Regions from separate parts of the Arthrobacter sp. KNU-44 genome, predicted to be linked through region 1. Evidence: riboswitches for the same ligand, from Rfam matches in the RefSeq annotation. Region 1 holds a riboswitch; the other holds the start of a gene.
What was found. A riboswitch is a leader RNA that binds a small molecule or an ion and turns the genes downstream of it on or off. The one in region 1 is predicted to bind cyclic di-AMP.

Region 1 (11,962 bases):
TTCGATAGCAGCGCCCGCGGCATGCGGTTCTTCCGCATCGAGTCCCAAGGCGCCAGTGGCGCTGTTAATGAGGCTAGCGCCGTTAAAGAGGCCAGCGCCGCCCGGGATCCTCTCCCGGACGACGCCGACCAGTCCTGACTGCGGGAACGCGGCAGGTCCGTTACTTCTTCAGTTCGCCCACCACGAAGTCGATGCTGGCGAGCAACGCAGAGACGTCGTCCGGCTCGATGGCAACGAAGGTAGCGATGCGGAGCTGGTTGCGGCCCAGCTTGCGGTACGGCTCCGTGTCCACGACCCCGTTGGCGCGCAGCACCTTGGCGATGGCCGCGGCATCGATCGAGTCGTCGAAATCGATCGTGGCAATGACATTGGAGCGGTCCTCTGCCTTCGCGACGAACGGGGTGGCGTACTCGGAAGCCTCTGCCCAGTCATAGATCCGGCCTGCGGAGTCCGCGGTGCGTCCGGAAGCGAAGTCCAGGCCGCCATTCTTGTTGAGCCACTGGACCTGGGCATCCAACGTCACCAAAGTGGACAGGGACGGGGTGTTGTAGGTCTGGTTGAGCTTCGAGTTGTCGATAGCCGTCTGCAGGTCGAGGAAATCGGGGATCCAGCGGCCGCTTGCCTTGATGCGGGCCGCGCGCTCCAGGGCGGCGGGGGAGAAGAGTCCCAGCCACAGGCCGCCGTCGGACGCAAAGTTCTTCTGCGGGGCGAAGTAATAGACGTCAGCTTCGGCAACATCAACATCCAGGCCGCCGGCTGCGGACGTCGCATCCACCAGGACCAAGGCGCCGTCGTCACTGCCCTGAACCCGCTTGACCGGAGCGGCCACGCCCGTCGAAGTCTCGTTCTGCGGCCATGCGTATACGTCCACGCCTGCTTCGGCCTGTGAAACCGGCCGGGTGCCAGGCTCAGACTTGATGATGGACGAAGCTTCAAGGAAAGGTGCCTTGTTGGTTGCCGAAGCGAACTTGGAACCGAACTCACCGAAAGAGAGGTGCTGGGCCTTCTTCTCGACCAGGCCGAAGCTGGCGACGTCCCAGAACGCGGTGGAGCCTCCGACGCCGAGGATCACCTCGTAGCCCTCGGGCGCACGGAAGAACTGGCTGAGTCCCTCCCGGACGGAGCCCACCAGGTTCTTGACGGGCGCCTGGCGGTGGGAGGTGCCGAGGATCGTCGTCGAGGCGGCGGAAAGGGCCTCGATCTGCTCCGGGCGGACCTTGGAGGGCCCGGCGCCGAAGCGGCCGTCCTTGGGCAGCAAATCGGCGGGGATAGTGATGCTGTTGTCGCTCACGGGATGCTCCAATGGTGAAGTAGCGGCCTAGATGGGTCGTGGCAGGTGGCAAGCTGCCCCTTCGACTCCCCAATTCTGCCTGAAGCCGCAGGCGGGGGCAGAACCGAAGCTGTCATAGTCCGCCACGTGGAAAGCACTTGGTCGGCTGGCTCGGGTCAAGCGCCGGAATTATCCGGAGTAATTCCAAATAAGCTAAGCTTGGAGCTGGCGAAAATACGCTAGATACTGCGCTCGAGGAGCTGAGCTGGATGACGGATCTGATCGATACCACTGAGATGTATCTTCGGACCATTTTGGAGCTTGAAGAAGAGAACATCGTGGCTCTTCGCGCACGCATCGCCGAGCGCTTGCGGCACTCCGGCCCAACCGTTTCCCAGACGATCGGACGGATGGAGCGCGACGGTCTGGTGATTGTGTCCAACGACAGGCACCTTGAGCTGACTGAAACGGGCCGGAAACGCGCCACCGAGGTCATGCGCAAGCACCGGCTCGCCGAACGGCTCCTGGCAGATGTGATTGGACTGGACTGGGCCTACGTCCACGATGAAGCATGCCGCTGGGAGCATGTCATGAGTGAGCGCGTGGAACGGCGGCTCTATGAACTGCTTGACCACCCCACGGAATCGCCTTACGGCAACCCCATTCCCGGACTCGAAGCGCTGGGCGGAGTCGCGTCCCACGCCTTTACCGATGGCGTGGTCAATCTACTTGACGCGATGAACGAATACTCACCTGAAAACAGGGTCACCGTCAGTCGACTGGCTGAACCGATCCAGGTGGAGCCTGAACTTCTGGTGCAGCTGGACGAGGGCGGAATCCGCCCCGGCGCCAGGGTTTCCCTGGAACGTGTGGGGGAGTACATCTCCGTTCGCGTGCCCAATATCGACGGCGCATTGGAGCTGCCGCCCGAGGTTGCCTCGCACGTTTTTGTCACGGTCGCCTAGCTGGCCCGCCGATGCGGTTGGCAAATATAACGAAATTATTACCGCGGGGGCTTGATCCCCTATAGTTAAATACTGGCGCCGATACCAAAGCGTTACCTGATCCGAAGCCGAGTTCTGCCAGCGGATCAGGTGGATTAGTCCATTCACTGGCAGAAACGGAGGAACCACCATTGGCTGTCGAAAGACGGCCTTGGGGTGAAGTCCGTAGCGGAAGTGCAAACAGCGCAAGGCCCCTCCGGGTACCTTGCGTTTCGTGCCCTTCGCACGGACCGGGTCCACGATCTCTCTGGCCCGAATCCGACAGCTAACTTCGCAGGCTTGCCAGAGAGGAAAACCTTGACCACGCAGAACACCAGGGGCCGCAGGCGCGCGTCCGGTCCTACTGCTGTGCTGCGGAGCGCAAGCGCCGTCGAGCACGACAGGCCCCGCGATCCCCATCGCGAACTTCGTCGCCGCAAGGGTCCCTTGCGGCAGATGGCCGAGTTCGCCGCCGCAAGCGGAGCAGGACAGAAGGCCGGAGTGGCCCTTGCCGCTACAGGCCTCATCCTGACGGTCGCCTTGCCGGGCGCCGGCGCTATGACGGCCACGCCCGAGTCAAACCAAACCGCCTTGGCAGTGGGCACCCAGCCTGAGATTCCGGCCGCGGCAAGCGCCACGATCGACTTCAGCCGTGCTGCGGTTTCCACCACTGCCGATCCGGACAGCAAGCTCAAGCAGCTCCTGAGCGCGCAGTCCGTCGGCACTATCAAGACGTCGTCATCCAAGGGCACCCTGGGGGCGCCTCTCGACGCCCTGACAACGGCCTCGCCTTTCGGCTACCGCGTGAATCCCATCACGGGCGGCTTGGGAGAGTTCCATAGAGGCCAGGACTTCGTGGCCCAGTGCGGCACCCAGGTCCATGCTGCCGCGGCCGGCAAGGTCACTTTCGCCGGCTGGCATCCGTATGGCGGCGGAAACCGCATTGTGGTGGACCACGGCAACGGCCTGGAAACCACGTACAACCATTTGTCGTCCTTCAACGTCCAGGTGGGCCAGACGGTCAGCCGCGGCGATGTCATCGCATTGAGCGGCACCACCGGCGCCTCCACGGGCTGCCACCTCCACTTTGAAGTCATGGTCAACGGCGACGTCGTTGACCCCCTGGGCTGGCTGTAGCCAATCCGATGGAAGCCTCTCGCATGCTTGTCACGCTCCGTGACCTGAATGTGACATTCAATCAAAACTCATGTACCGTCTAAGACGCATCAACTTTTAGAGAGTTGATGCACTCGAGTGGATTGCCTAGCTCTGCCACTGCTCGAGGTTCCGTTCGCAAAACATCGTCTGGCAGAGGCGGGGGACCCAACTTTTGGTCATCTTCACCGATGGCCTTGGGGTTAAGTCGCACAACTTCCGAGAGGGAGAAGTGTGGCCGGATGACTCCCATCCGAATCCGACAGCTTACCTCGCGGGCATAGGGAGAGGCCTCTTAACGTGTCTTCACGCTCTACTGTTGCGCGCCACCGTGCCGCGGTCACCAAGACCAACTCGCTTGCCGTTATCGCTAAGACTGTCGGCAGCAACGCCGGTGGCGTAGGCCGTCAGGCAGCGGTTATCGCAGCTGCTTCCGGTCTGGTGCTTACTAGCGGTATCGCAGCCAACGCTGCAGAAACCAACGTCCCCCGCGAGTCCACTTCGACCTCCGCCCTGGAAGTCCAGTCCATCGCCCAAGCCAGCATTTCGGCTGACTCGTCCGTCGCCATCAAGTACGAGCGCCCGGCGGTCTCCACCGAAGCTGCTCCGGTTGTCGCAGCTCCGGTTGCCACGCAGGAAGCTGCTCCGGTTGCCACGCAGGCTGCAACGGGTGCCGCTACCGGCTCCTCGACGCTCTCTGTCACCGCTGCTGTTTCACCCGCCACGAAAGTTGCCAGCGGCAAGGGCGCAGCGATTGCTGCCGCAGCTTACGCACAGCTTGGCGTTGCCCAGGACTGCACCGCCCTGGCTTCGAACTCCCTGGCCGCCGTTGGGATCAACTTCCACGGCTGGCCGGCAGACTACCTCTCCCTTGGCCGCACGGTCAGCGCTGCTGAAGCGCAGCCGGGCGACTTGGTCTACTACCAGAACGGTGGCATGGGCATGGCCCACATCGCCGTTTACGTCGGCAACGGCATGGCAGTCCACGGCGGCTGGAACGGTGGCACCACCGCCCTTTACAGCGTCAACGTTGGCTCCGGCCCGGTCTTCATCCGCGTTGGTGGCTAGATAGCTCCGGCTACATAGCTTCACTGGAACATCCCCGCTGGTCCGCCGGCGGGGATGTTCTGTTTTAACCAGCATGCGCTAAATCACTGCTCCAGGCAGTCTCAAAGGGACGATTCGAGGAGTAGCCCCCAGGTGCGTGAAAGGTTCCGGCCATGTGTCCGGCACATGAACTTTGACCGACACCGCGCTGGAACTCCCGCAAGGATTCGTTGATCTGGCCTCCGGGTGTTTACTCTTAGGTTGTCGATCCACAGCCCGTACATGCAGAGGGCAGCCGGCCCTCGCGCCCCTGACGGGTGCGGCCGTGAAGAGGTACGTGCATGCGCACACTCGTTCTGAATGCTGGATATGAACCGCTGGCGGTAGTAACCTTCCGCCGGGCGCTGGTCCTTGTGCTCACCGGAAAAGCGAGCGTAGTGGCCGAAGGCGACGAGCCTGTCGTCGGGCCACAGGAGATTCTCGGACGTCCCTCCGTGATTCTGCTCAATCGCTACATCCGGCCGAGGTACAACACCATCACGGCGGTTACACGCCGCGGCGTCTTGCGCCGCGACGGTCACCGTTGCGCGTATTGCGGGAAAGCAGCGCACACCATTGACCACGTCCACCCCAAATCCAGGGGCGGCGCGGATTCCTGGGAAAACCTGGTGGCAGCGTGCTTGCGCTGCAACAACGCCAAGAGTGACCACACTCCGGCCGAGATGGGCTGGAAACTGAGGTTCACTCCGGCGGCGCCCACCGGGACTATCTGGCAAATCAAGGAGCTTGAGAAACCTGCGCCCGCATGGGATCCCTTCCTCCTGCCCGAATCGGCGGCCTGAACCGGAATTGAGCCTGCTTCCCGGGTAATCTGGGCGGGTGGACTTTGATGCGGTGATATTGGCGGGTGGCAAGTCCTCCCGCCTCGGCGGCGTGCCCAAAGCCCAGTTGAGGTACGACGGCGCCACCCTCCTTCAGCGTGCCGTCGCGGCTTCCCGCGGCGCCGGGAGGGTCGTCGTCGTCGGGCCGGATCCCGGCACTTTGCCGGACGGCACACTGACCGCACGGGAGGACCCGCCCTACGCCGGACCGGCAGCCGCGATCGCCGCCGGACTCCTCGCCCTAGGGCAAGACGGAGTAGCGCAAGACGGCGAAGGGCAAGACGCCGAAGGGCAAAACGGCGTGAGCCCGTCCCCGGAACACGCGCCCTGGGTCCTGGTCCTGGCCTGCGATATGCCCCTGGCGGCCGCCGCGGTTCCGGTCCTGCTTCGGGAACTTGCAGGCCACGAGGAAGCGGAAGGGGTCATGTCCGTATCCGCCGACGGCCGGAGGCAGCCGCTGCTCGGCATCTACCGGGTATCTGCTTTGCAACGGGAAGTGCTCGCAGCGGCAGAACAAGGTGGCCTGGCCAACGCCGCGGTCTTCCGACTGCTTGCTAGGCTTGATCTGCTGGCCGTGCCTGTCCCCGCAGGGTCCACCGATGACGTGGATACCTGGGACGATGCCGCGGCGCTTGGAGTGGACGGCGACGTGCCGTGACAACAGCTGTACCGGACAGTGGAGGCGGATCGTGAAGAGCCAGGAAGAAACGCTCGAGGAATGGTGCAGGAGCCTGCTGCAAGCATATGAGCTGGAAGACGTCGAGATCGACATCAACGAGATCCTGTCCCTGGCAGGCGTTGCAGCCCATTCAGTGGTCCGGCCTGCGGCTCCCTTGACCACCTTCATTGCGGGCTTCGCGGCTGGACTTGCTGCGGGTTCGGGACGAGCGACTGAAGCTGCATCGATGGATGCCGCCATGGGCCTGGCACGCACGCTCGCGAAGGACTATACGAATCCGGGAACCGACGCCGGATGACGGATGCCCCCGGGCATGTCCCGCATGCCGACCATTTGTGGGCCGAGGCGCGGCAACTTGCCTTCGATAGTGCCACGCCCATTCCCGCCGCGCCCATTGCGCTGAAGGACGCCATCGGCAGGACCTTGGCCGCGGATGTCCACGCCCTGCAGGACCTGCCGCACTATGCGTCCTCTGCGATGGATGGCTGGGCGGTCAACGGCAGCGGCCCATGGATCCTCGCCGAACCCGGCCATCGGCTGGCACCGCACCAAGCGAGTCCTATCGCCACCGGTGGCCTGATCCCGCCGGGGGCCAAGGCAGTGCTGCGGAGCGAGAACGGGGTCCTGACCACGGACGAAGATGGCTTGCCGCTGCTCGCGCTCGGCGGGAACGCGAAGCCGGGCGAACCGCGCAACGGTCAACACATCCGCAACGCGGGAGAAGAAGCTGCGGCGGGCGAGCTGCTGATCAAATCGGGCGTCGTCCTGAACCCGGCCCATCTCGCCCTGGCTGCCTTGGCCGGGCGCGATGAACTCGACGTGCTGGGCAAGCCCCTCGTGAAAATGCTCCTGACCGGCTCCGAAGTGGTGACCGCGGGTGTCCCGGTCCCCGGGCGGGTGCGGGATACCTTCGGTCCCCAGCTTGGCGCCGTCGTCGAGCTCCTTGGCGGGATCCGCGGCGAGCAAATCAAGGTGGGCGACTCCTATGAAGAATGGCTCTCGGGCCTTGAAGAGGGCGAGCCGTCGCCGGACGCGCCACCCGCCGACGTCGTCATCACCACTGGTGGAACCGGCCGCTCGGGGACCGACCACTTCCGGCGGGCCATTGCGGATCTCGGCGGACGCTTGCTGATTGACGGAATTGCGATGCGTCCGGGACATCCTGGCGTGCTGGCCGAACTGCCCGATGGGCGCTTCGTGCTGGGTCTCCCCGGCAATCCGCTCGCGGCCATGATGGTCCTCTTCACGATCGGTGCACCGCTTCTCGCGGGGCTGGGGCACAGGGCGCTGCCGGAGGTCGGCGAGGTTCCTTGCGGGGCAATGCTCGACGCCGATCCCGGACGCACGCGCTTGCTTCCCTTCAGGTTCGTGTACGGCCTGGCCGCGCCGGCCCAGCATGCGGGGCCCGGGATGATGCGCGGCCTCGCCGGTGCGGACGGAGTCATGGTGGTGCCGCCGCACGGCGTGCAACTGGGCGAGGCGGTGCCCGCTTTTCCGTTGCCGTGGGGGCCGCCGCTTCCCCTGCCGAAGTCCTCGGAAGACAAGGCCAAGAAGACTCCTGCCAAGCCGGCCCGTAAGGTTTCGTCCGGGCCGGTCGACTGGAGCGCCCTGACGGGCTGAGAGTTTCCGGTGCCGAATGGACGCGGGTGGATTAGAGAGTCAGGCCTTGCAATGATGGGGGCATGAACAGGCATGCACCCGAGCAGGACATCAACGAAGATGACCTCCAGATCCACCCACCCAAGCGCTCCGCTGCGGGCGTCAAGGCAGTCACCGTGGCATTGGAACGCGGTTGGGCCCAAGCGGGCGTCAGCCGGACCGTCAAGTCAATGCTCCGCGTCAACCAACGGGACGGTTTCGACTGTCCCGGCTGCGCCTGGCCGGAGTCCATCACCGGCAAACGCAGTCCAGCCGAGTTCTGTGAAAACGGGGCCAAGGCAATCGCCGAGGAGAGCACCACCCGTGTGGTCGACGCGGAGTTCTGGGCACGGCACTCCCTGGCCGAACTCGAGGACAAGACCGAATACTGGCTCGGCAGCCAAGGCCGCATTGCCGAGCCGGTCGTCATCCGCCCTGGCGACACACACTATTCGCCGATCAGCTGGACGGATGCTTTCGCCTTGATCGGCGAGCACGTGAATGCCACGACGCCGGACCGCTGCGTTTTCTATACCTCGGGGCGCACGGCCAACGAGACCGCGTTCATGTACCAGCTGTTTGCCCGCAGCCTGGGCACCAACAACCTGCCCGACTGCTCGAACATGTGCCACGAGTCCTCCGGGAGCGCCCTCAACCCGACCATCGGGATCGGCAAGGGCACAGTCTCGCTGGAAGACATCCACGAAGCGCAACTGGTGCTTGTCGTAGGCCAGAACCCGGGCACGAACCATCCGCGCATGCTGTCCGCCTTGCGTGATTGCAAGAACAACGGGGGCAAGGTTGTCGCCGTCAATCCTCTGCCGGAAGCCGGGCTCTTGAACTTCAAGGATCCCCAGTCGCTCAACGGCGTGGTGGGTGGTGGCACGGACATCGCCGATGAATTCCTGCAGATCAAGGTGGGCGGCGACCTTGCCCTGTTCCAGGCGCTGGGCCACCTCCTGCTGGAGGAGGAGAAGCGGCAGCCAGGAACAGTGGTTGATCGCGCCTTCATCGAGGCGCAGACCGACGGCTTCGAGGCCTACGCCGAGGCCCGGGCGGCGCTGGATTGGGTCGAGACGGAACGCGCCACGGGCTTGAGCCGCATTGAAATCACCAAGGTGGCCGGCATGCTGGCCGCCTCGAAGGGCACCATCATTTGCTGGGCGCTGGGGCTGACCCAGCAGCCCCACTCCGTGGATACCTTGCGTGAAATCATCAACCTGCTGCTCTTGCAGGGAAACTTCGGCAAGCGTGGCGCCGGTGCCTGTCCCGTCCGCGGCCACTCCAACGTGCAGGGCGACCGCACCATGGGCATCTGGGAGAAGCCTTCCGAGGGCTTCCTCGCAGCCTTGGACAAAGAGTTTGGATTCACGACCCCCCGGGCGCACGGGTACGACTCCGTGGAAACCCAACACGCCTTGGAAAAGGGCGAAGTGGACGTGTTCGTTTCCATGGGCGGCAACTTCGCCGCGGCAGGCTCGGACACCGTCGCGCTGGAGGAAGGGCTCAAGCGGGCCGGGCTGACGGTGCACATCTCCACCAAGCCCAACCGCGCCCACGTGGTGCACGGCAAGACCTCCCTGATCCTGCCCACCCTGGGCCGAACCGACACGGACGACAAACACCCGGGCGGACGGCAGATCCTCTCCGTGGAAGACTCCATGTCCGTCATCCACACCACCCAGGGCCGCTTGAGTCCGATCTCGGAGCATTTGCTCAGCGAACCTGTCATCGTCGCACGCATGGCACAGGCGGTCCTCGGGGACAACCACCCTGTGGATTGGCGTGCCATGGCCGAGGACTACGACGTCATCCGGGACCACATCTCCAGGGTGATCCCCGGTTTCGAGGACTTCAACGCAAGGGTGCGGACCAAGAACGGCTTCGTCCTGCCCAATCCACCACGCGACACCCGCACGTTCGCCACGGACATCGGCAAGGCACGATTCACCGTGAGCCCGCTGGAGTATCTAGAAGCCCCGGCAGGCCACCTGATCCTCCAGACGGTCCGCAGCCACGACCAGTACAACACCACGTTCTACGGCTTGGACGACCGCTACCGGGGCATTTCCGAAGGCCGCCGGGTCATCCTGGTCCACGGGGACGATCTCAGCGAACTCGGCTTCGAGGACAGGGACATGGTGGACGTCATCTCCACTTTCGGCGGAACGGAACGCCGGGCGGACAAGTTCCGGCTGGTTGCCTACCCCACGGCCAAGGGTTGCGCAGCCGCGTACTTCCCGGAGGCCAACGCCCTGGTCCACCGGGAACTCGTTGCCCGCGAATCCAACACCCCCGGCTACAAGGCCATGACGGTGCGGTTCGTCAAGCACTATGAAGCTGCCGAACACGAGGAAGCTGCCGGAACGGTGGGTATCTGAGATGGGACGGGTGACCGAGCGCCGCAAGGTGCACAAATTCGTCCTGGATGGCTCCGCCCAGGCGCTGGAGCACCCGGTCCGCTACCGCGAGGACTTCCTGGCCGTCGAGGAGCCGCTCGAGGTGCGCCTGGGGCACATGTCCTTCTCGGTGACCATGCGGACTCCTGGCGACGATTTCGACCTCGTGGCGGGCTTCCTGGTCTCCGAAGGTGTCATCTGGGACCCGGCCCAGCTCATTTCGCTGCGCTTCTGCGCCGGCGAGGACGAGAACGGCGTTCAGACCTTCAACGTCGTGGAGGCGCAGTTGCGTCCCGACGTCGTCCTTCCCGAGACCGGCCGCAACGTCTACACCTCCAGCTCGTGCGGAATCTGCGGCACCGACTCCATCGAGGCAGTGCGCAAATCCTCCCACTTCAACCCAGCGGATGACGCCCTGAGCGTCCCGGTCGAGGTTCTGGCCGCCCTGCCTGACCGTCTCCGCGAAGCACAAGCGGTCTTCGACAAGACCGGGGGAGTGCATGCCGCCGGACTCTTCCGGATCCACGACGACGGCGCAGGCGGCGCTGCCGAGCTGTTGTGCCTGCGGGAAGACGTGGGCAGGCACAACGCCGTGGACAAGGTGGTGGGCTGGGCGCTGCGCGAAGGAATGTTGCCCCTGCGCGGCACTGTCCTGCAGGTCTCCGGGAGGGCATCCTTCGAGCTCGTCCAGAAGGCGGCGCTCGCAGGAATCCCGGTTCTGGCCGCCGTCAGCGCACCGTCCAGCCTTGCCGTGGAGCTCGCGCAGGAGACCGGTTTGACCCTGGTGGGCTTCAGCCGGGGGACCAGCCTCAACGTCTACGCGGGCAGTGAGCGGGTGGCGACTAGGGACTTGTAGGGATAGCCGTCAATCACTTGGCTATTGTCCAGGAACAACGTAGATTTTATCCATCGAATGGAATCCGTTTCCTCCGGACAGTGACCTTGCTTACGAGGCTGGCCATAACGGTAAGGAAGCAATCTACCCAGCCCAGCGCTAAAGGGGACTTCAATTGCACGACGACCGCCGGATCACCGAGAAGCGGCTCGAACGTTTTGTCCGGGAGCGGATAGCTCCCGCCATCTATGGCCGCGCACTGCCTCTTGAACTGAGCAGCTGGGATGCCCCGGGAGAGCCGGTTCCGGTCTCCGAAGCACTTCGCCAGGTTTTTGAACCCCAGGAACACGGCGCCGTGTGGGGCAAGGCCTGGAGCACCAAATGGCTTAGGCTTCGTGGCGAGGTCCCGGAGGGCTGGGGAGTCGCTGATGGCACCACGGTGGAGATCGTCGTCGATCTCGGTTTCAGCATCGACGCCCCCGGTTTCCAGTGCGAAGGCATCGCCTGGCGGCCGGACGGCACCATCATCAAGGCCATCTCTCCGCGCAACCAACATGTCCCGTTGAAGCTTCTGGGTGGCGGACTCTCGGTGGACTTCTACGTGGAAGCCGCGGCCAATCCGGATCTCAGCCAGGGGTGGAGCTTCGCGGCAACCCCGCTCGGGGACAAGTCCACCTCCGGAGACGAGCCTCGCTACCGGCTTGGACGCATAGCCATCGCCGAACTCAACGAGGTGGTGTGGGAGCTCCACCAAGACATCTGGACTCTCAGCGGGTTGATGCACGAGCTACCTTTCGAACTGCCGCGGCGGCATGAGATCCTTCGCGCCTTTGAGCGCATGCTGGACATCATGGACCCGGACGATGTCGCCGGGACAGCAGTCGCCGGCAGGGAAGCGCTTGCCGAGGTCTTGAGCCGGCCAGCTTACGCCTCGGCCCATGAACTACTGGCTACCGGCCACGCACACATCGACTCGGCCTGGCTATGGCCCGTCCGTGAAACCATCCGCAAATGCGCCCGTACGTTCTCCAACGTTGTCGCCCTCATGGACGAGAACCCCGATTTCGTCTTCTCC
Region 2 (11,962 bases), 370 kb from region 1:
CCGTGTTTGCGAGGCGCCCGAGCTTGGAGCGGAGGCGCCGGATGTGGACGTCGATGGTGCGCTCGTTGGGGACCTCTTCGGCGTTGCGCCACAGGCCCTCGAGGAGTTCATCGCGGCCCACGGTGCGGGTGCCGTTCTCGACGAGGTAGTTGAGGAGCTCGAATTCCTTGAACGTGAGGTTCAGCGATTCGCCGTCGAGGTGCACTTCACGACGGGCGAGGTCGATCAGGACGCCGGACGGGCGGGCTTCCTGGGCAGGCTGCGGGCGGAGCGCCTCGGCGCGCTGGCGGTTGCCAACGGTCGGGTCACCGAAAGTCGAGCGGACGACGTCGAGCGCGGAACCGGGCGCACTGGCTGGGGCTACCGCGACGGCGGCATAGCTCTCGGCGCCGGAAACGAGGGACTGCGCGTAGGCCCGGATTTCCTGGGCAAGCTTGGCGATGGACGTTCCGGCGGCCGCAGCGGTGTCTTCGTCGATGCCCATGTAGAGCACGAACCCGCGGGCCACATTGTCATTTGCAACGGGACGGATGGAACGGTCCGCTGGCGCCAGGACGGGCGTGGGTGCAGTCATCGGCGAGGCCTCGTTGGCGGGAACAGCGCGGAGCTGGCCATAGGAGTTGGGGTTATAGCCCTGGGGGACGTAGCCGGGCGCCTGGCTGCCACCCTGCGGTGCGGGCTGGGCGTAGGCCGGGCGGTTGCCGAAGCCGGGACGCAGGCCGGCGTTCGACGCGGCCTTATTGGCGTTACGGACGGAGATGTGGACGTATCCGGATGCAACTGACATGGATTGCTTACCTCAAAGTGAATAGCCGTCATCGCGGCTTCGAATGCTGGTCTGGTCCCCGCAATGAGATGGGGAGGGGCGCCCGACGCTGGGCAGGGGGCGAATGCCTGAAACCTCTTTGGGTCTGAAGTTAGGCATGCATTCGACAACAGCTCATCGAAAAACCAGCGGGTGCGCTGGGCTCGATCGCTGCGGCTGCAGATGCTGTTGAGTTCTTGTTCACATTTGAAGTGTGCAACGTAACAAAGGGAACTTGCAAGTAACAAAGGACCGAACCGTCCACATTTTGAGACGAATCGGACTATTGTGCCGCACATCACAATTCAGACATGTCCAAATGTGACTCGTTCTCGTTCGTCATACTGGCCTTTGTGCACGAAATATTCGAATAAAATTTGATGGAAAGATCATTCCTTGAATCTTAAGTCACGTCATGCGCTTGCCTTTGAATCTCGAGATATGAAACAACCCTTGTCCAATCGTGGGTCTGCGTCCTGTGAAAATTCTTTGGCAAATCGTCTGCTAGGTCCCTTGCAATCGCCCCGGAGACACGCCGTGCTCGCATTGGATGTCGTTTTGAAAGCCCGTAACGACATCAGCTCCGTGGGCCCACGCCGCCAGGGTTCCCTGGCCGTGGGGCCACGCCGGCGAGGGTCCCTGCCTGTGGGGCCACGCCGGCGAGGGTCCCTGCCTGTGGGGCCACGCCGGCGAGGGTCCCTGCCTGAGCTTGCGAAGGCTGGGAGCCGGTGGGGACTTGCGAAGGCTGGGAGCCGGTGGGGACTTGCGAAGGCTGGGAGCCGGTGGGGACTTGCGAAGGCGAGGGTGGCCGTGGGGACTAGTTCGTGGTGCCGGTTCCTTGGGTGCTCGAAGTGGTGGCAGTGACGATCTGGATGGACTGCGCCGTGTACTTGTCCGATTCCTTGAGCGCGGTGACCCTCACGCTGGATCCGGATTTCACATCGGCGAGGGTCAGGGTGGTGCCAGTGGTTCCGCTTCCGCGTTGCCGCATGCCCTCAGCTACCACGACGTCAGTTCCCAGCGCATAGCTGCGGGTGAATCCGTCGTCGCTCTTCACGGTCATGGAACTCGCCGAGATGTCAGTGACTGTACCCAGCTGGCCCGCCATGGTGACGTAGCTGCCGTTCTGGAGGACCACATACTCGGAGTGGACCGCAGCGTTCAGGCCGCCCATGCCAACGCCGAGCCCTCCCGGGCCTGCGTTCGTCCCACCTGGGCCGCCGAACCCGCCCTGGCCGTTCTGCCCGGCCCCCGGTCCCTGCGCGTTGGTGGTATCTGCTGCCGCGGTCCCGTTTCCGGCGGCGTAAGCACCGGCCCCTGCCGCCGCAGCCACCACGACCGCGACGCCGCCAACAATGAGCCCCTTCTTCAGGCTCCAATTCTTGAAAAACGAAGGCCGGGACTGTCCGGAGTTGTATTGCTGCGGAGCACCCCACCCGGCGGCTGGCTGCCCAGGCTGCTGGTTCACCGGCGGTTGCGGAGCACCCCACCCGGCGGCTGGCTGCCCAGGCTGCTGGTTCACCGGCGGCTGCGGAGCACCCCACCCGGCGGCAGGCTGCCCAGGCTGCTGGTTCACCGGCGGCTGCGGAGCACCCCACCCGGCGGCAGGCTGCCCAGCACCAGGCTGCGCAGAATCGTCAAGGGGGCGGATCACCGGCTGCGGGTGCCCGCTCTCCGGCTCGGAACCAAGTACGGAGGGGTTGTTTTGCTGATCCATGGTCTTCTCCATCGAAATCGAGGCTGTTTGGTCGTGCGTGTTCTTGTCCCAAACAGCGTCAGTCTCTTTGCTGTGCATTGGCTGTGTCGAACTGCAGGCTTGCCTGTGACCTGCCGCTCGGTATGGTGTCGGATTCTGCTGGAACCGGAACAACCTCCCGACAGGTGGCTAGGCTGGGACTCACAGGGTGCTCACAGCAACGGCAAAGCACTGGCAAACCGGCAGATTGGAGAGTTGTCCCATGGCATCCTCGCACTCCATGACCAATAACCTACCGCAGCTCAGCCACCCGGACGGTTCTCCAATCCGCGCCCTTGTGGTGGACGACGAACCCAGCCTCGCCGAGCTCATGAGTATGGGCTTGCGCATGGCGGGTTGGTCGGTGGCCGTGGCGGGCGACGGTCCCGCTGCGGTAAAGCTCGCCAAGGATTTCCGCCCGGATGTCCTGGTGCTGGATGTGATGCTTCCGGGGTTCGACGGCGTTGAGCTGCTGGGCAGGATCCGCGCCTTTGCGCCTGAGGTGCCTGCGCTCTTCCTCACGGCGAAGGATGACGTGCAGGACCGCATCGTCGGGTTGGCCGCCGGCGGCGACGACTATGTCACCAAGCCGTTCAGCATGGAGGAAGTCCTGCTGCGCCTGCACCGCCTGGTCCAACGCTCGGGAGTGGCGGCGATGGACACGGCCGAACTGGTTGTAGGTGACTTGACCCTGAACGTAGACACACGAGAAGTTACTCGCGGAGGCGAAGACATTCCTCTCACGGCGACACAGTTCGAGCTCCTCCGCTACCTCATGGAGAATCCCAAGCGCGTGGTCAGCAAGGCCCAGATCCTTGACCGCGTGTGGGACTACGATTTCGGCGGGCAAGCCAACATCGTGGAGCTTTACATCTCATACCTGCGCAAGAAGATCGAGGCCAACCACCCGCCCATGATCCACACGGTGCGCGGAGCAGGCTACGTCATCAAGCCCGCCGAATAGCCGGGGCTCCGAATGTCCGCACTCTCGGGTATCCCCCGTCAGACCGACCACAGCTGGTTCAATCCTTCAACCTGGCACTTGCGCACGCGCTTGATCCTTCTCTCCATGGCACTCCTCGTGGCCATTTGCGGTGCCGTCGGTGTGGTCAGCTACGCCTCCATGGATGTGTTCCTCACGAAACAGCTGGACCAGCAATTGGCGCAGGCCTCCCATGGCCGCCCGCCGCAAGGCAACCCTGGCGGCCGACCGGACCCCTTGGACCCCCGGGGCCAAAGCATCGGCACCCTGAATGCGCGTATTCTCGCAGGTCAGGTGAGCACCGATGCTGGATTCCTGTCCTCTGATGCCACCCGTGCGCCGTTGTCGCCCAGCGACGCTCGAATCCTGTCGGCGCTCCCCTCCGATGGCCGCCCGGTTGATCGCACCCTGTCCAATGGCGGCTACCGGCTGGTGGCCACCGAAACTCCCTACGGCGATGTTGTCATCACGGGGCTGCCGCTCGCCTCGAAAGAGGACACCGAGGCCTCACTCGTCTGGACCATGGTGCTGGTTTCCTTGGGCGGACTGGTCCTGATCGGGCTGGCCGGAACCGTGCTGATCCGCCGGACCATGCGCCCCTTGGAGCAGCTCTCCGACGTCGCCACGAAGGTGTCGAAGCTTCCGCTCGACGCCGGTGAGGTGGCACTCGCTGTGCGCGTTCCGGCGTCGGCGGCCCACCCGAGCACGGAAGTGGGAAGCGTCGGCCACGCTTTGAACTTGATGTTGGACAACGTGTCCAGCGCCCTAGAGGCGCGCCAGCAAAGCGAAACAAAGGTGCGCCAGTTCGTGGCCGACGCTTCACACGAGCTGCGCACTCCGCTGACCGCCATCCGCGGCTACACCGAGCTCTTGCGCATGACGGAGACGTTCACCGAGGACGGGCGCAAGTCGCTGGGCCGGGTGCAGAGTCAGTCGGAACGCATGACCACCCTCGTGGAGGACCTCCTCTTGTTGGCCCGGCTGGACGAAGGGAAGGCCCCCGAGTTCACCGATGTGGATCTCACGCAGTTGGTGATCGAAACCGTCAGCGACGAGAAAGTCATGGCCCCCGAGCACATCTGGCAGCTCAAGCTCCCGGACGAGCCTCTCACGGTCCGCGGCGACACCACTCAACTCCACCAGGTTTTGGCGAATCTGCTCTCCAACGCCCGTAAACACACGGAGGCGGGAACCACCGTGGTCACCGGCGTCATGCGCTCTGCCGACGGCAGCGCAGTGGTGACCGTGACTGACAACGGGCCGGGCATCCCGCCTGAATTCCAAGGCAGGATCTTCTCGCGCTTTGCCCGTGCCGACGCCGCCCGCTCCGGTTCCGAGGGCACGTCCGGGCTCGGCTTGTCGATCGTGGAATCCATTGTCCAGGCGCATGGCGGCACGGTCGAAGTGGCCTCGCGGCCCGGACGGACGGAGTTCGCCGTGCGTCTTCCGGCGCTCAGGACCGCCACGGCCTGAAAGGCCGCTCTGGCGGGCGCGACGCCGGTGCGCGGCGAGCGCAAGTCGACGCACCGACGTCGTGATCTCCGTTACCTAAATGTGACTTAAGTAAGATCCTCCTGTACCGTCGAATGGGTGCGCTGGATCATTCCGGCCACCGCCGGGTAGGCGCCGAGCTCTGCCACTCCCCGGTGCCCATCAGTCCAGGCAGAGACGGGGGACCCAGGTCTCCGGGCAAGCGCTCATGTTGAGCCAGCCCTAGGGGTGAAGCCGTACCGCCACGTTCCGCTGTGGCCACGGCCGGATGACCTCATCCGAATCCGACAGCTAACTCCGCAGGCGTCGAGAGGCAATCACCATGTCTGATTCAAGGAATCAGTCGCGCCCTGTTGCGCGCCACCGCGGCGAACCTGCCCGGAATAACAAGTCACGCTCCACTTTGAGGCGTGCCGCGTCGAACCTCGGCACCGGCCAGCGCATGGCAGTTGTTGCCGGCGTCGTTGCCGTGTTCCTCGGTGCAGGTGCCGCCACCCAGGCCGCCGGTCAAGCCATCAATACCCAGGACATGACCCGCACGTCCGAATCCCGCACGGCAGACCACTCAGCCACGCCGTCGGCCACAGCCACGCCGTCGGCGAGCGCGAGCCCCAAGGCCAGCGCCACGCCGACGCCGAGCCAGGCACCCGCCCCCGCTCCGGCCGCCGTCGCGGCCCAGGCTGCCGCACCGGCCGCGCCCGTGGCACCCCCTGCCCCCGTTGCACCCGCAGCTCCGGCAGCCCCGGCCGCACCCGTCGCCGTCGATGATCCCTCCGGCGCCCAGGCTTATGCCGCAAGCATCCTTCCCTCCTACGGTTGGGGACAGGGCGAGATGTCAGCCCTGATCACCTTGTGGAACAAGGAATCGGATTGGCGCACCACTGCCACCAACTCCTCCAGTGGCGCTTACGGCATTGGGCAGTCGCTGCCGGCCGAAAAGATGGCGTCCGAAGGCGCCGACTGGCAGACCAACTACCAGACGCAGATCCGCTGGGGCCTGAACTACATCAAGGAACGCTACGGATCGCCGTCCGCGGCATGGTCCTTCCACTTGGCCCATAACTGGTACTAAACCAAGAGCCACGCGCAAAATACATCGAGGTCCGTCCCTTCGGGGGCGGCCCTTTGCGTTCTTTGGCCAGGCATGTGAATTGCCACGCGGGTGGCGCATCCACAGCCACGTCACAGGTTCCGCCTAAAGCCTTCATATTCTGCAACGGCACTGTGGATACATGACGCTCATCGAATCCACCTCCGGAACCCTGAAGGACCCCGCGGTGGTGCCGCCGGGCCTTCCCATCAAGGCTAAGACCCCCGTCCAACGCAGCGGACGGCGTGCCCCGGTGGACACCCACACCGCCGTCCCCGTCCTCGATGTCACCATCCCCGTCTTCAACGAGGAGCGCGACCTCGAAGAGTGCCTGCGCAGGCTACACGGCCATTTGCGCGAATCCTTCCCGCATGGCTTCCGCATCACAGTGGCGGACAACGCGAGCACGGACAGCACCTTGAAAATCGCGGAGCGCGTGGCCAGGGAACTGCCTGAGCTCGCGGTTGTCCATCTTGAGGAGAAGGGACGCGGCAACGCCCTTCGCAAGGTGTGGCTCGCATCGCCGTCGCCGGTTCTGGCGTACATGGACGTGGATCTTTCCACGGACCTCGCCGCACTGGCGCCCCTTTTGGCGCCGCTCATCTCCGGCCATTCGGACCTCGCGATTGGCACACGTCTCACACGCAACTCGCGGGTTGTCCGCGGCCCCAAGCGCGAGTTCATTTCGCGCAGCTACAACCTGATGCTGCACTCGTTCATGGGCGCCCGCTTCAGCGATGCCCAGTGCGGCTTCAAAGCGATCCGGGCAGACGTCGCACAGCAGATCCTCCCCCACACCATGGACAACTCGTGGTTCTTCGACACTGAGCTCCTGGTCCTCGCCGAACGCTGCGGCCTCCGGGTCCACGAAGTTCCCGTTGACTGGATCGACGATCCCAATTCTAGCGTCGACGTGGTACGCACCGCCCTGGCCGACGTCCGCGGCATGGTCCGGCTCACCCGGGATCTCGTCTCGGGCCGCATCCCCATTCCGGAATTGCGAGCAGCGCTTGCACGCGGGCCGCTCCCGGCGTCGTCCCGCACCGCCGAGCAGAACCCGCGCAGCAGTCTTTTCGGACAGCTGGTCCGGTTCACCGCGATCGGCGCTGCGTCCACCCTCGCCTATGTGCTCATCTTCCTGTTCTGCCGCGGATTCATGGACCCGCAGCTGGCCAACTTCCTGGCGCTGCTCGTCACGGCCATCGCAAATACCGGCGCCAACCGGCGCTTCACCTTCGGCATCCAGGGCGGCAATCCCGTTCGGCACCACTTCGAGGGGCTGATTGTGTTCGGGATCGGCCTCGCACTCACCTCCGGGGCACTCGCCTTGGTGCACAGCACGACGACGCCGGACCGCTGGGGCGAGCTCCTCACCGTGGTCGCAGCGAACCTCGCCGCCACTGCGGTCCGCTTCCTGTTGTTCCGACTTTGGGTCTTTCGGCAGCCTGCTGCGCAGGCAACTGCACCCACCACACAAGCCAAACCTCGCACAGAAACGGCAGCATCATGACCTCCACGATCACTCCTGCAAGCACGGGCCCGGCAGGTGCCGAGCTTCCTGCCGCCGTCGGGACCGCCCCGGCACCGCCGGGCCGTCACTCGACCGGCCCCGCAACCCCCGATGCCACGCCCCGCTGGACGCGATACGCCTTTGGCCGGCAGCCCCGCTGGGTGCGGCCATCCGCTGCCGGGCTCCTCGTAGCCACCGCCTTCCTGTATCTCTGGAACCTCGCGGCCACCGGCTACGGAAACTCCTTCTACGCCGCGGCCATCCAGGCCGGCACCAAGGACTGGACCGCGTTTCTGTTCGGTTCCCTCGACGCCGGCAATGCCATCACCGTCGACAAGCCCCCGGCTTCATTGTGGATCCCTGCTTTGGCGGGCCGGATCTTCGGCTTCTCGCCCCTGAGCATGCTGGTTCCCGAGGCGTTGATGGGCGCCGCCGCCGTCGGCTTCCTCTATTTGACAGTCAAGCGGGTCTCCGGACCAGGCGCTGGCTTGTTTGCCGGCGGCGCTTTGGCACTGACCCCGGTGGCGGCGCTCATGTTCCGCTTCAACAATCCCGACGCCATGCTGACCCTGTGCCTGGTACTCGCGGCCTATTTCACTACCCGTGCCATCGAACGGGCAGGCTGGAAGTGGCTAGCCGCAGCCGGCGCCGTGGTGGGCCTCGCGTTCCTGAGCAAAATGCTGCAGGGTTTCCTGATCGTTCCAGGACTGGGACTCGCGTACCTCTGGGCCGCACCCACCCCGTTGCGGCGGAGGTTGCTGCACCTGCTCGGCGCATTGGCCGGTATCGCAGTAGTGGCCGGCAGTTATGTCGCTCTGTTCCAGCTGACCCCTGCTTCAGCACGTCCTTACATGGCAGGTTCGCAAACCAACAGTTTCCTTGAGCTGACGTTCGGCTACAACGGGCTGTCCCGCATCACCGGCTCGGGCGAAGGGACGCCCGGCGGAGGCGGCGCCCCTGCAGGGGGCGGCCTCGGCGGGTTCGGCGGCGGTGGCGGCAACAGCGGTTTCGGTGGAGCTGCCGGGATCGCCCGCATGTTTGGCACGAGCTTCGGCGCCGAGGTCTCCTGGCTTCTCCCTGCTGCGCTGATTCTGCTGGCAGCCGGCCTGTGGTTCACCCGCCGGGAAGCGCGGGCCTCCCGCACCCGTTCCGCGCTCATTCTCTGGGGCGGCTGGCTTCTGGTCACGGCTGGCGTCTTCAGCTTCATGAGCGGCATCGTCCACCCCTACTACGCGGTAGCTCTCGCACCGGCAATCGCAGCCTTGGTGGGCATTGGCAGCGTTGAGCTGTGGCGCGGCCGCGGGTATTGGCCGGCCAGGATCGTCCTGGCCGCGGTAATCCTCGGTAGTTCGGCCTGGTCCGCGGTGCTCCTGGGCCGCGACGCCTCATGGCTTCCGTGGTTGCGCATCGTGATCGTCGTCCTGGGCGTCGTGGCGGCCGCGGCAATCCTGCTTCGCCTCGACTCACTGCGGCCGGCGGGCCGGTTCCGGAACGCAGCGGCTGCGGCCGTCGTCGTCGTTTCCCTTCTGGCAGGCGGCCTCGGAACCGCGGCGTGGACGCTCGCGACGGCGGCTACCGCGCACTCCGGTTCCATCCCGACGTCGGGACCCAGCGGTTCCGCGATGGGCGGCTTCGGAAACCGTGCTGGAGGGTTCGGCGCAACCGGCGGCGCGGGTCAGGCGGGAGGACCCGGTTCCGAGGGAACGGCCGACGCCGGACTGACCGCGCTGCTGACATCCACCAACACGAAGTGGTCGGCGATCGTCTCCGGTGCCACCCAAGCCGCGAGCCTTGAGCTCGCGACGAACACCAATGTGATCGCACTCGGTGGCTGGAACGGCGGAGATCCCTACCCCACGCTGGCACAATTCCAGGACATGGTGGCGAAGGGACAGATCGGCTACTACATCGCAGGAGGAGGCATGGGTGGCGGCGGCGGATTCGGAGGCCAGGGCGGCAATTCCGAGGTAGCCTCCTGGGTACAGGCCAACTTCCAAGCCCAGACTGTGGGCGGCTCCACCGTCTACAAGCTGACAAAGTAGATTCCGATGACCACTTCCTATTCCACAGACACGGACTCCAAGGCAGGGCAGTCGTCTCCGCCGTCGCGGTTGGTGGATCCTACGGAAACGGCCGCTCCCCGGGGAGGGGACGGCCGCGCTCGGCCGGGCCTGACCCGAGAGTCCCGCCCCAACCATGGCCCGCATGCCCTGCGTCACGGCGTGGAGCTCGGCATTGTCCTCCTTGCAACTGCGGTCCTGTATCTCTGGAACCTCGGCGCTTCCGGCTGGGCCAACCCGTTCTATTCGGCCGCGGCCCAGGCCGGTTCGCAGAATTGGGCCGCGTGGTTCTTCGGATCCTCCGACGCGGCCAACTCCATCACGGTGGACAAGCCTCCTGCGTCGCTCTGGATCATGGGCCTCTCGGTAAGGATCTTCGGGCTAAGCTCCTGGAGCATCCTGGTTCCCGAGGCACTCATGGGTGTTGCGACGGCATGGCTGCTTTATCTGGCAGTCCGGCGGGCCGCGGCCCCCGCCACCGGCGATCGGCGGCTCGCCCACCGGGCCGGGCTGCTGGCCGCCGTCGTCATGGCCATCACGCCGGTTGCCACCCTCATGTTCAGGTTCAACAACCCGGACGCCCTGCTGGTGCTGCTCATGACGGCCGCCGGCTACGCCACGCTTCGGTCCGTCCAGGACAACAAGTTGCGTTGGCTCCTGCTGGCGGGAGTGTTCCTGGGCTTCGGTTTCCTGACCAAGCAACTCCAGGTCCTTCTGGTGGTTCCTGGATTTGCGGTGGCGTATGTGGTTGCGGCGCCGGGCGGAGTGGGGCGCCGCCTGCTTCGACTGCTTGGGGCGGGGGCGGCCATGGTGGTCTCGGCCGGCTGGTGGCTCGCCGTCGTCGAACTCATTCCCGCGAACATGCGGCCGTACATCGGCGGCTCCCAGAACAACTCGATCCTGGAACTGACGCTCGGTTACAACGGCCTGGGCAGGCTCAGCGGCCAGGAGACCGGCAGCGTGGGAGGCGGCAACGGCTGGGGAGTTCCCGGGCTGTTCCGCATGTTCAACAGCGAGTTCGGCGGCCAGATCGCGTGGCTCCTGCCCTCCGTGTTGGTCCTCGGGGCCGGGCTGCTGTGGCTGGGCCGCCGTGCCCCGCGTACGGATTCCGTCCGGGCTTCGGTGATCGTGTGGGGCTCGTGGGTCCTTGTCACCGGACTGGTATTCAGCTTCATGGCGGGCATCATCCATCCCTATTACGGAGTAGCCCTGGCTCCGGGCATCGCCGGGCTCGCGGGCCTGGGCGGTGCGCTTTTGTGGCAGCACCGCGCGCAGCTCGTCGCCGCGGTCATGCTCGCCGCAGCAGTGGCCGCAGCGGGATTCACGGCCTTCGGCCTCTTGGGCAGCACCACCGTGTATGGTCCGTGGCTGCGCTGGGCGGTGCTCTTTGGCGCCTTGGCAGCCGCGGCCGGGCTGCTGCTCTCGGGACGCCTCGCCTCCCGCATCCTTCAGCGCACGACGGCGGTACTCGCGCTCGTGGCCTCCCTCGCCGGCCCCCTGGCGTACTCGATCTCCACCGCCTCCGTGACGCACAGCGGCGCGATCCCCAGCGCAGGTCCAACGATTACGTTCGGCGGCTTCGGAGCAGGTGGTTTCGGCGGCCGGGGCGGCTTCGGACAAGCCGGCCAAAACAACGCAGCCCAGAACAACCCGCCCCAGACCCTCCAGCAGCCGGGCGCCCTGGGCGGTGGCTTCGGCGGGAACCGGCAAGGCGGTGGCATGGGCGGCCTGCTCGGTGCCACGACGCCGTCGTCGGGAATGGTTGCCGCGCTCAAATCCGGCGCCTCGAACTACACGTGGGCGGCCGCCGTCGTGGGTTCCAACAACGCCGCCGGCTACCAGCTGGCCACCGAACTGCCCGTCATGGCGGTTGGGGGCTTCAACGGTACGGACCCGTCCCCCACGCTTGCACAGTTTCAGCAACTCGTGGCACAGGGCAAGATCCACTACTTCATCGCAGGCGGGACCATGCAGGCGAACAGCGGATCGGAAGCTCCTGCACAGATCGCGCAGTGGGTGGCTGCGAACTTCCAGGCACAGAGCATCGGCGGGACCACGGTGTACGCACTGGCTGGTTAGGTCCGGGGGCTGGGTGACCGACGCCCTGAAACCTCCAGACGGGCTGTGGCAACGATCGAGGAATATCGGCGATCTGCCATAGCCCGTCTGTTGCTGTCCTCCGGGCCAACCTTGTCACCGTCGAAGTCCTTGGTGCGGCGGCGGGGGCCCGGAAGAAGACTTTCAAAAAGACCCTTGTTTTGCAAACGTTTGCAGAGAAAAGTGGACGCC

Region 2: another riboswitch for cyclic di-AMP. It lies ahead of ACSVHC_RS08050 (aggregation-promoting factor C-terminal-like domain-containing protein); the one in region 1 lies ahead of ACSVHC_RS06325 (NlpC/P60 family protein).

What each region holds. Positions count from the first base shown of each region.
Region 1 covers NZ_JBPXNG010000002.1:1,197,069-1,209,030, reverse strand. Annotated here, with positions in the region: gene ACSVHC_RS06345 (MFS transporter) at 1-138, shown strand, start outside; gene serC (phosphoserine transaminase) at 161-1,291, opposite strand; gene ACSVHC_RS06335 (metal-dependent transcriptional regulator) at 1,540-2,235, shown strand; cyclic di-AMP (ydaO/yuaA leader) riboswitch at 2,362-2,569, shown strand; gene ACSVHC_RS06330 (M23 family metallopeptidase) at 2,572-3,390, shown strand; cyclic di-AMP (ydaO/yuaA leader) riboswitch at 3,536-3,703, shown strand; gene ACSVHC_RS06325 (NlpC/P60 family protein) at 3,709-4,476, shown strand; gene ACSVHC_RS06320 (HNH endonuclease) at 4,797-5,297, shown strand; gene mobA (molybdenum cofactor guanylyltransferase) at 5,335-5,994, shown strand; gene ACSVHC_RS06310 (DUF6457 domain-containing protein) at 6,026-6,313, shown strand; gene ACSVHC_RS06305 (molybdopterin molybdotransferase MoeA) at 6,310-7,635, shown strand; gene ACSVHC_RS06300 (FdhF/YdeP family oxidoreductase) at 7,698-10,034, shown strand; gene fdhD (formate dehydrogenase accessory sulfurtransferase FdhD) at 10,036-10,908, shown strand; gene ACSVHC_RS06290 (alpha-mannosidase) at 11,063-11,962, shown strand, end outside.
Region 2 covers NZ_JBPXNG010000002.1:1,564,307-1,576,268, forward strand. Annotated here, with positions in the region: gene ACSVHC_RS08030 (winged helix-turn-helix domain-containing protein) at 1-787, opposite strand, end outside; gene ACSVHC_RS08035 (hypothetical protein) at 1,623-2,522, opposite strand; gene ACSVHC_RS08040 (response regulator transcription factor) at 2,764-3,504, shown strand; gene ACSVHC_RS08045 (sensor histidine kinase) at 3,517-4,995, shown strand; cyclic di-AMP (ydaO/yuaA leader) riboswitch at 5,160-5,333, shown strand; gene ACSVHC_RS08050 (aggregation-promoting factor C-terminal-like domain-containing protein) at 5,336-6,085, shown strand; gene ACSVHC_RS08055 (glycosyltransferase) at 6,246-7,613, shown strand; gene ACSVHC_RS08060 (ArnT family glycosyltransferase) at 7,610-9,655, shown strand; gene ACSVHC_RS08065 (ArnT family glycosyltransferase) at 9,662-11,752, shown strand.